One region of the Martinezella sp. CNPSo 3964 genome, then DNA from elsewhere that is predicted to be linked to it. Evidence: predicted binding sites of a transcription regulator. Region 1 holds the regulator's gene; the other holds the start of a gene.
What was found. The regulator LexA, encoded in region 1, represses DNA repair genes until DNA is damaged. The targets are predictions, from matches to a motif close to TGTTCNNNNTGTGTTCNG.
Positions count from the first base shown of each region.

Region 2: the regulator LexA is predicted to act here: its motif matches at 2,262-2,279, upstream of AC13Q5_RS07110 (ATP-dependent helicase).

Region 1 covers NZ_JBXSOW010000001.1:193,792-197,909, forward strand. Annotated here, with positions in the region: gene kdsA (3-deoxy-8-phosphooctulonate synthase) at 1-377, opposite strand, end outside; gene AC13Q5_RS00970 (VOC family protein) at 374-1,261, opposite strand; gene lexA (transcriptional repressor LexA) at 1,681-2,403, shown strand; gene AC13Q5_RS00980 (ComEC/Rec2 family competence protein) at 2,384-4,118, opposite strand, start outside.
Region 2 covers NZ_JBXSOW010000002.1:99,763-103,880, forward strand. Annotated here, with positions in the region: gene AC13Q5_RS07100 (efflux RND transporter permease subunit) at 1-804, opposite strand, end outside; gene AC13Q5_RS07105 (efflux RND transporter periplasmic adaptor subunit) at 801-1,967, opposite strand; gene AC13Q5_RS07110 (ATP-dependent helicase) at 2,332-4,118, shown strand, end outside.

The DNA.
Region 1 (4,118 bases):
TGGCGCGACAGGAAGGCTGGGATCTGCAGGATATCGACCGTCTTGGCGACGATCGCGCACTGCTCTTCCGTATGAATGTCGGTCAGGACCGGAAAGCCGTATTCCTTCTTCAGGTCGGCAAAAATCTCCAATCCCTTTTCTATTCCAAGACCTCGACCGGCTTTCAGCGAGGTGCGGTTAGCTTTGTCATAAGACGACTTGTAAACAAGTCCGATGCCGAGCTTGCCGCAAAGCTCCTTTAGGACGCCGGCAACCATGAACGCATGGTCGCGGCTTTCCATTGCACATGGGCCGGCGATCAGCGACAGCTTGGCAGTGTTGGAAAAGAGGACCTTGGAGGCACCCTCGCCGACGGTGACTTCGGAATTTGTGCTCATGCTATCTCCTCGAAGGCGAACAACGCGCCCTCACCGGGCGCCAGTCTCGCCAATATACGATTGTTCTTACGCGTATAGGTGACGCCGTTAGCAGTGAAATGCGACGATGTCACGGAAAGATCGCGCGTTTTAAAAAGGATTGCCCGCGCACGCAGGCCCGGATCGTTGCCGCGAACAGGCAGATCATAGAAAGCCTCCATTCCCTCCGGCGTCAAAATCTCCAGATCGGCATTGGCAGCCCTGATCGTCAGGCCAAAGGAATGCGTCATGATCTGCGGGCCGCCGACAACCTCTTCGAAGAAGCTGCGATACACCGCCGGCTTCGGTGCGCTGAGCGCCACCCGTCCGATGCCGGTCACACCGTTCTCGTGACGCTCGAGCACGCTGCGGTCGGCGGGCAAGGCATTGATGCGCTGACAGCAGAAGGCGAGAAAATCCGGCGCGCGCAGATCGGCGGCGAAGGCAAGACGAAAGCCGGCCATGGTTTCCGTTCCGTCCGGCATCTTCATGGGACGGGAGAAATCCAGCATCTGCCCCGCCGAAATCGCAGCCGCTTTGAAACGCCCGTCATCAGCCACCGCATCATCCGTGCCGAACACCACGGCCGAGAAGCCATCCTCTCCGACCCGGAAGCGAAAAGCCTGGTCGCGCGCAACGAAAACATTGCCGTCCACGATGCTCTTCTCGCACTGCTCCGGAGATGCCACGCCCAGAGGTTCGAGATAGGTTTTGTCGGCAAGGAAAACGCAGGCATTCTGCGTGCCAAAGGGATGGCGCGCATCCGGAGCCACCGTGAAACCGAGCTTGCCGAGGCGTTCGCGCGCCAGAGCGATATTGACGGTCGGCAGTACGAGATGATCCAGCGGATGCGGGGACGAAATCATGGTTCCTCCTGTTTGCCTGCGGCAACAGATTTGCGCCCATCCCTCGCGCAATTCAAGATGGAAGCACGGAGCGCCCGAAGCGCACGACATGAACCGAACGCAATCTCGCAAACGTGATTGCTGATTCTCTCCTATAGCCGGCTTATTCGGTGACCCACCACATTCATCCAAGTCTTGAGCATACCGGCCGAACGACAAAGCCCTGGAAGCAGGCAGAGCGGCATTTCCCATATTTTTCGTTGGGTTAGCGCAGACATAGCGCCGCGATGCTCCGAGCCTATCCATTCGCAAATGGTAATTATTTAACTGGCCCAACAAGGCTTTACCGAAATTTAAGTACTTGCGGAACACATATGGAACATATAGTGTCCGTTCTGGATTTGTTTCACAGCTTTTCTTGATTCTGGGGTTCCAAGACGATGTTGACGCGCAAGCAGCAGGAACTGCTTCTCTTCATTCACGAACGCATGAAGGAATCCGGTGTGCCGCCATCTTTCGACGAGATGAAGGACGCACTGGATCTGGCATCCAAATCCGGCATTCACCGCCTGATCACGGCGCTGGAGGAGCGAGGCTTCATCCGCCGGCTGCCGAACCGGGCCAGGGCGCTCGAAGTCATCAAGCTTCCCGATGCCTATAATCCCAGCCTGCAGCCGCGCCGTGGCTTTTCGCCCAGCGTCATCGAGGGCAGCCTCGGCAAGCCGCAGCCTGTTGCCCCACCGGCTCCGCCGAAGGTGGCAAATGATGATCACAATGGCTCGGCGTCGGTGCCGGTGATGGGTCGCATCGCCGCCGGCGTTCCGATCTCAGCCATCCAGAACAATACGCACGATATCACTGTACCCGCGGACATGCTCGGCTCTGGCGAGCATTATGCGCTTGAAGTTCGGGGGGATTCGATGATCGATGCCGGAATTTTCGACGGCGATACGGTCATCATCCGCAATTCGACGACCGCCAATCCCGGCGACATCGTTGTCGCGCTTGTCGACGATGAAGAAGCAACACTGAAGCGCTTCCGCCGCAAGGGTGCCTCGATCGCACTGGAAGCCGCCAATCCTGCCTATGAAACCCGCATCTTCGGACCGGATCGCGTCAAGGTCCAGGGCAAGCTCGTCGGCCTCATTCGTCGCTATCACTGACCGGCGAATTGTCAGCGGCTGGCGACACCCGCGCAAGTGGCACGTCGAATTTACCGGTGCGCCAATCATAGGTTCGATGCCTGGTCCATGGCCGCTGCGGATTTTCGAATGCAGCGGAGATAATGGGTTTGTCGGTGGTGAGCGCCATTTCGATAGATCCGGTTTTGCGCAATGTCGCACCGGTTATGAGCATCGCTCCGGAGCGGCAATGATCCAGTCGCAATCGAATTGGCGTTACGACGATGTTCGCCGTATCGCAGGCTGAGGGCAGATAGGCTGCGTTCTCGATCGTGACCAATATCGCGCCATTTTCGAGCATGGCTGCACACCATGCTCCTTTCTGGCAGGCAAAACTGCCCTGCATAGTGCGATCCAGGGCTTCCTCCATTGCCTTGCGGACGGCCTTCTGTTCTTCACTGTTCAATCGCTTATGCCGATCCGTCTTACTGATCTGTGGAAGCCGGCTATCGGCAGGAAGCATGGTCGGCGGCTGATGCTCGGCTGCAACCAATGCCTTTTGCCATTGTTCGAAAATGAAGGCCTGTGGTCTCTCGCGATTGGTGGCTAATATATCGTCCTGGCGCAACGCGACCAGGACGCCATCTTCGGAAATCATCAGGTCGGGTTTCGGTACGCCGGATCCGAATGCTGCCAAGCCCACGGAGGAGAGCAATAATAACAGACCCAGATGGCGCAGCCGGGTCCGCAAGATGCTCATGATCAGGAAACCGACAATGAATGTCGGCATCAGCCAGGCTGGTTGGCGGCCGAAGGTAATGTCGCCTCCCCAACCGGCGACGGTTCTTGCAATCACGATGACGAGCTCAAGCCCCTCTCCGGTGACTTTCCAGAAAGGTCCGTCCAAGCCGAAAGGCATGAGCAGCATCGCCGCCATGCCGAACGGCATGACGATGAAGGAGACCACCGGCATGGCGGCAAGATTCGCCGCAAGGCCATATGTCGCCAGCCGGTGAAAATGCTCGATCGAGAAGATGGCCGTCGACGCGCCGCCGATGAATGAAGTCGACATCACGCCTGCGAAGAAACGCGTGGCGAACAATAACGGACTTAACAGACGAACGCGCGACAGAATGCTTTCGCGATGCCGCCGCCGCTTCCACAGCGAATAACCCGACACCAGTGCCAGCGTCGCCGCATAGGACATCTGGAAACTCGGGCCGAGCACTTGCGACGGCGATAGAACAAGAATGATGATAGCTGAAAGTGCGACGTTGCGCAGACTGATCGATGGCCGATCGAATAGCACGGCCACCAGCATGATCGCCATCATGATGAAGGCACGCTCGGCGGACACGCCAAAGCCAGAGATGAGGTAATAGGCCGTTACAGTGAGAAGCGCGCCGAAGGCTGCGAATTTCTTGGTTGGCCAAGCCTGCGCGACACCGGGAAAGAGGCTGAACAAATAGCGTAGGCCAACATAGAAAATGCCGGCCGACAGCGCCATGTTCAGGCCGGAAATCGCAATAATATGGGTCAGGCCGGCAATTCTCAGCGCCTCGGTCGTATCCTTGGAGATGGCACGTCTCTCATCGGTGACAAGTGCTGCAGCAAAAGCGCCGGTATCTCCCGGCAGGGTTTGCCTGATCCTGTCACCTATGCTGTTGCGCAGACTGGCAAGCCAAATATCGGCCGCATCCATCAGAGAGCCGGCGACATTATCACTGGCCGGGGACAATAGTTTCGGCGTTCCGTAG
Region 2 (4,118 bases), on a different contig from region 1:
GAGCCGCACGCGATCCTTAATGATCAGCCGGGAAAAATCCTCCGGCGTCTGCAGCGCTGCCGTGGCGCGCACGACGATATCCTGGCGCGCGCTCTTCAGCGATCCGGCCGGCACGTCGAGCGCGGCGGTCGCAAGCGCCGTCGTCAGGTCGCCGATCGTCAGGCCCCTGCCCGCAAGAGCCGCCTGGTAGACGTCGATGCGGAAGATCTTTTCCTGGTCGCCATAAAGCTCGACATCGGCAACGCCCTCGACGGAAGCGAGCCTATCCCTGATTTCCTTGTCGACCAGCTGCGTCAGGTCGTCCATCGTCAGCGTCGTCGACGTGACGGCAAGGCGCATGATCGGCTGCGAATCCGAATCCGCCTTGACGATCTGCGGCGCATCGGCCTGATCCGGCAATTGTTCGGCGATACGGCCGATGGCGTCGCGAACATCGTTGGCGGCGACCGAAAGGTCCGTCGCATCCGAAAACTCAAGCGTTACACGGCTCTGCCCGAAGGACGAGCTGGAGGAGACCGATTTCAGACCGCTGACACGAGCGACCGCCCCTTCGATGATCTTTGTCAGCTCCTGATCAACCGTCTGCGGCGACGCACCATCGAATACGGTTCTGACCGTGACGACCGGACGGTCGACATCGGGCAATTCGCGCACCTCGACGCCGAAATAGGCGGCAAGACCGGCAACGACCAGAAGCGTGTTGAAGACCAGCGCAAGGATCGGCCGGCGGACGAAAAGCGCGGTAAAGGACTGCTTGGCCGCAGCCGAGCCGGCATCCACCGTATCATTGCCATCGGTCATCATTGGGTGATGACCTCACTGGCCTGAGCGACATCGCGGGCGAAGCGAACCTCCCCGCCTTCGGTCACGCGCTGCAATCCCTCGACGACGATGAGGTCGCCATTGTGAAGATCGCCCCTGACAAGAACGGCATCCGGATTGCGCTGCACGATGCTGACGCGCACCTTTGAGGACTTGCCGTCGACAACGCGCCAGACATGCGCACCCGCGCCATCCCATTGCACGGCAAGCGGATCGACGGAAGGATAGGTCTCGCCAGCAAAGCGCATGCCGACATTGAAGGACATGCCGGCGCGCAATTCATCGGAGGCATTGTCGATGCGGGCGCGCACGCGCAGCGTCCGGCTCGTGCCATCGACGCGATTGTCGACGGCCTCGACGGCGCCTGTGAATGCTCGCCCCGGCAGCGCCACCGACGTCGCTTCCACCGGCTGGTCTACCTTGACGGTGTTTGCAAAGCGTTCCGGCACCCAGTAATCCACCAGGATTTCCGAACGGTCGTCCAGCATGACGATGTTGGTTGCCGTCGTGACGTTGTCGCCGACGACGACAGGCACGATACCGACAATGCCGTCGATCGGCGCGACGACATCGCGGCGCTTCAGAGCCAGCTCCGCCGATTGCAGCGCCAGCTTCGCGCCCTGCTCCACGATCTCGGCATCGAACACATCCATGCGCGAGACAGTGGATTTGATATTGCGATAGAGCTGGGATTTCTCGACGGCGCTCTTCAGCGCTACTTCCGCCTGGCCGCGCGCGATGATCTGCTCGTCGTCGTCGAGACGCGCCAGCACCTGGCCCTGCTTGACCCTGTCGCCGGATTTGATGAGAATTTCACGGATCGTGCCCGCCGCCTGCGGCATGACGACGACAGAACGGATGGCATCACCGGTACCGATCGCGCTCAGGCGATCATTGACGATGCCGCTGACCACAGGTTCCGTGACGACAAGCGGTATGTTCTGGCCGCGCCGTCCGCCGGAACTCGCTTTCGTCTCCGCCTTTCCGTCGGCCGCGCCATCGCGTGGTGCAATCCACGCCACGATCGTCTCGGGAACGCCGACCTTCTGCAGCAGGCCCGCTGCACTCGGCACGAAGGCCACGACAGCGGCAATGCCGGCTGCCAGCAAGAAAAAAGACAAGGAAAGCTGCTTCCAGGCGGTCATGCACGTCTCCGGCTCGTTGTGTCAGAGGCGATGAAATCGCGTCGTTGGTTTTCTGTATGGCCCTTCTCACCCAGCGCACTTACCAGGGCCAAAAATCGGATCAGGCGGCTCTATAATCCAAGATTGTGCCCGATTTGCTGCAATATCGTGTTTTTGAGCATATGCGGCAAGTTTTGCCACAGATTATGACAAAGTTGTAATCTTGGCGTGGACAACGAGACGTTTTATCGGGGTGTCGCGCATACCCAATGCGCCATGAAAAACGACCTTCCAGCGCGCATTATACACTGTGAATGTGCACTTTTTGTTCTAGTTTCGGGCCGTTTCTTTTGCCTTTCGGGGTAGAATCATTACATTGGGCGGCATGACCATTGGACATGACGATATTCCCTTCTTTGACGAGGAGCCGGAGCACACGGCACCGCGCCGTTCTGCGCCGGCCTCCGGCAGCATTGGCGGCGGTATCGCGGCCCGCGCCATGGCAGCACGCGATAGCGGCCGACGACCCGACTATCTCTCCGGCCTCAATGCCGAGCAGGCCGAAGCCGTGGAAACGCTTGATGGCCCCGTTCTGGTGTTAGCGGGCGCCGGCACCGGCAAGACGCGCGTGCTGACCACCCGCATCGCCCATATCCTCTCCACCAACCGCGCCTTCCCCAGCCAGATCCTCGCCGTGACTTTCACCAACAAGGCAGCACGCGAGATGAAGGAGCGTATCGCGCTGCTCGTCGGCGGCGCGGTCGAAGGCATGCCCTGGCTCGGCACGTTCCACTCCATCGGTGTCAAGCTGTTGCGCCGTCATGCCGAGCTGGTCGGCCTCACCTCCAGCTTCACCATTCTCGATACCGATGATGTCATCCGTCTGATCAAGCAGTTGATCCAGGCGGAAGGGCTCGACGACAAGCGCTGGCCGGCCAAGCAGTTTGCCGGCATGATCGATACCTGGAAGAACAAGGGCCTCAGCCCCGCCGATATTCCCGAAGGCGATGCTCGCGCCTTTGCCAACGGCAAGGGTCGCGAACTCTATGCCGCCTACCAGAACCGCCTGAAGACACTGAACGCCTGTGACTTCGGCGATCTCCTGCTGCATCCGATCAATATGTTCCGGCAGAATCCTGATATCCTCAAGGATTACCACCAGCGCTTCCGCTATATCCTGGTCGACGAATATCAGGACACCAACACGGCGCAGTACATGTGGCTGCGCTTGCTGGCACAGCGGCAGAAGGGTGAGCCACAGAACGTCTGCTGCGTCGGCGACGACGACCAGTCGATCTATGGCTGGCGCGGCGCCGAAGTGGACAACATCCTGCGCTTCGAGAAGGATTTTCCGGGCGCCAAGGTCATCAAGCTCGAGCGCAACTATCGCTCCACCGAGCATATTCTTGGAGCCGCCGCGCACCTGATCGCCCATAATGAGGGCCGGCTCGGCAAGACGCTGTTCACCGATCGCTCCGACCCCGACGACATCAAGGTGCAGGTGCACGCCTCCTGGGATTCCGAGGAGGAAGCGCGCGCGATCGGCGAAGAGATCGAGCAGCTGCAGCGCAACAAGCACAATCTCAACGACATTTCGATCCTCGTGCGCGCCTCTTTCCAGATGCGCGAATTCGAAGACCGCTTCGTCACGCTCGGCCTCAACTATCGCGTCGTCGGCGGCCCTCGCTTCTACGAGCGTCTCGAAATCCGCGACGCCATGGCCTATTTCCGCCTTGTCTGCCAGCCGGCCGATGATCTCGCCTTCGAACGCATCATCAACACGCCGAAGCGCGGCCTGGGTGACACCACGGTGCGCACCCTGCACGATTACGCCCGTGTGCGCGATATCCCGATGCTGGCGGCAGCGGCCGATATCATCGAAACGGACGAGATGAAGCCGAAGGCGCGCAAGGCGCTGTTCGACGTCGTTCAATCCTTCCGCCGCTGGCAGGGCCTGCTCGAAAATACGCCGCATACCGAGCTTGCCGAGCAGATCCTCGAAGAGTCCGGCTATACGGATATGTGGAAGAACGACAAATCGGCGGAAGCACCGGGACGCCTGGAAAACCTGAAAGAGCTCATTCGCTCCATGGATAGTTTCGAATCCATGCGTGGCTTCCTCGAGCATGTCGCCCTCGTCATGGATGCCGAGCAGAACGAAAATCTCGACGC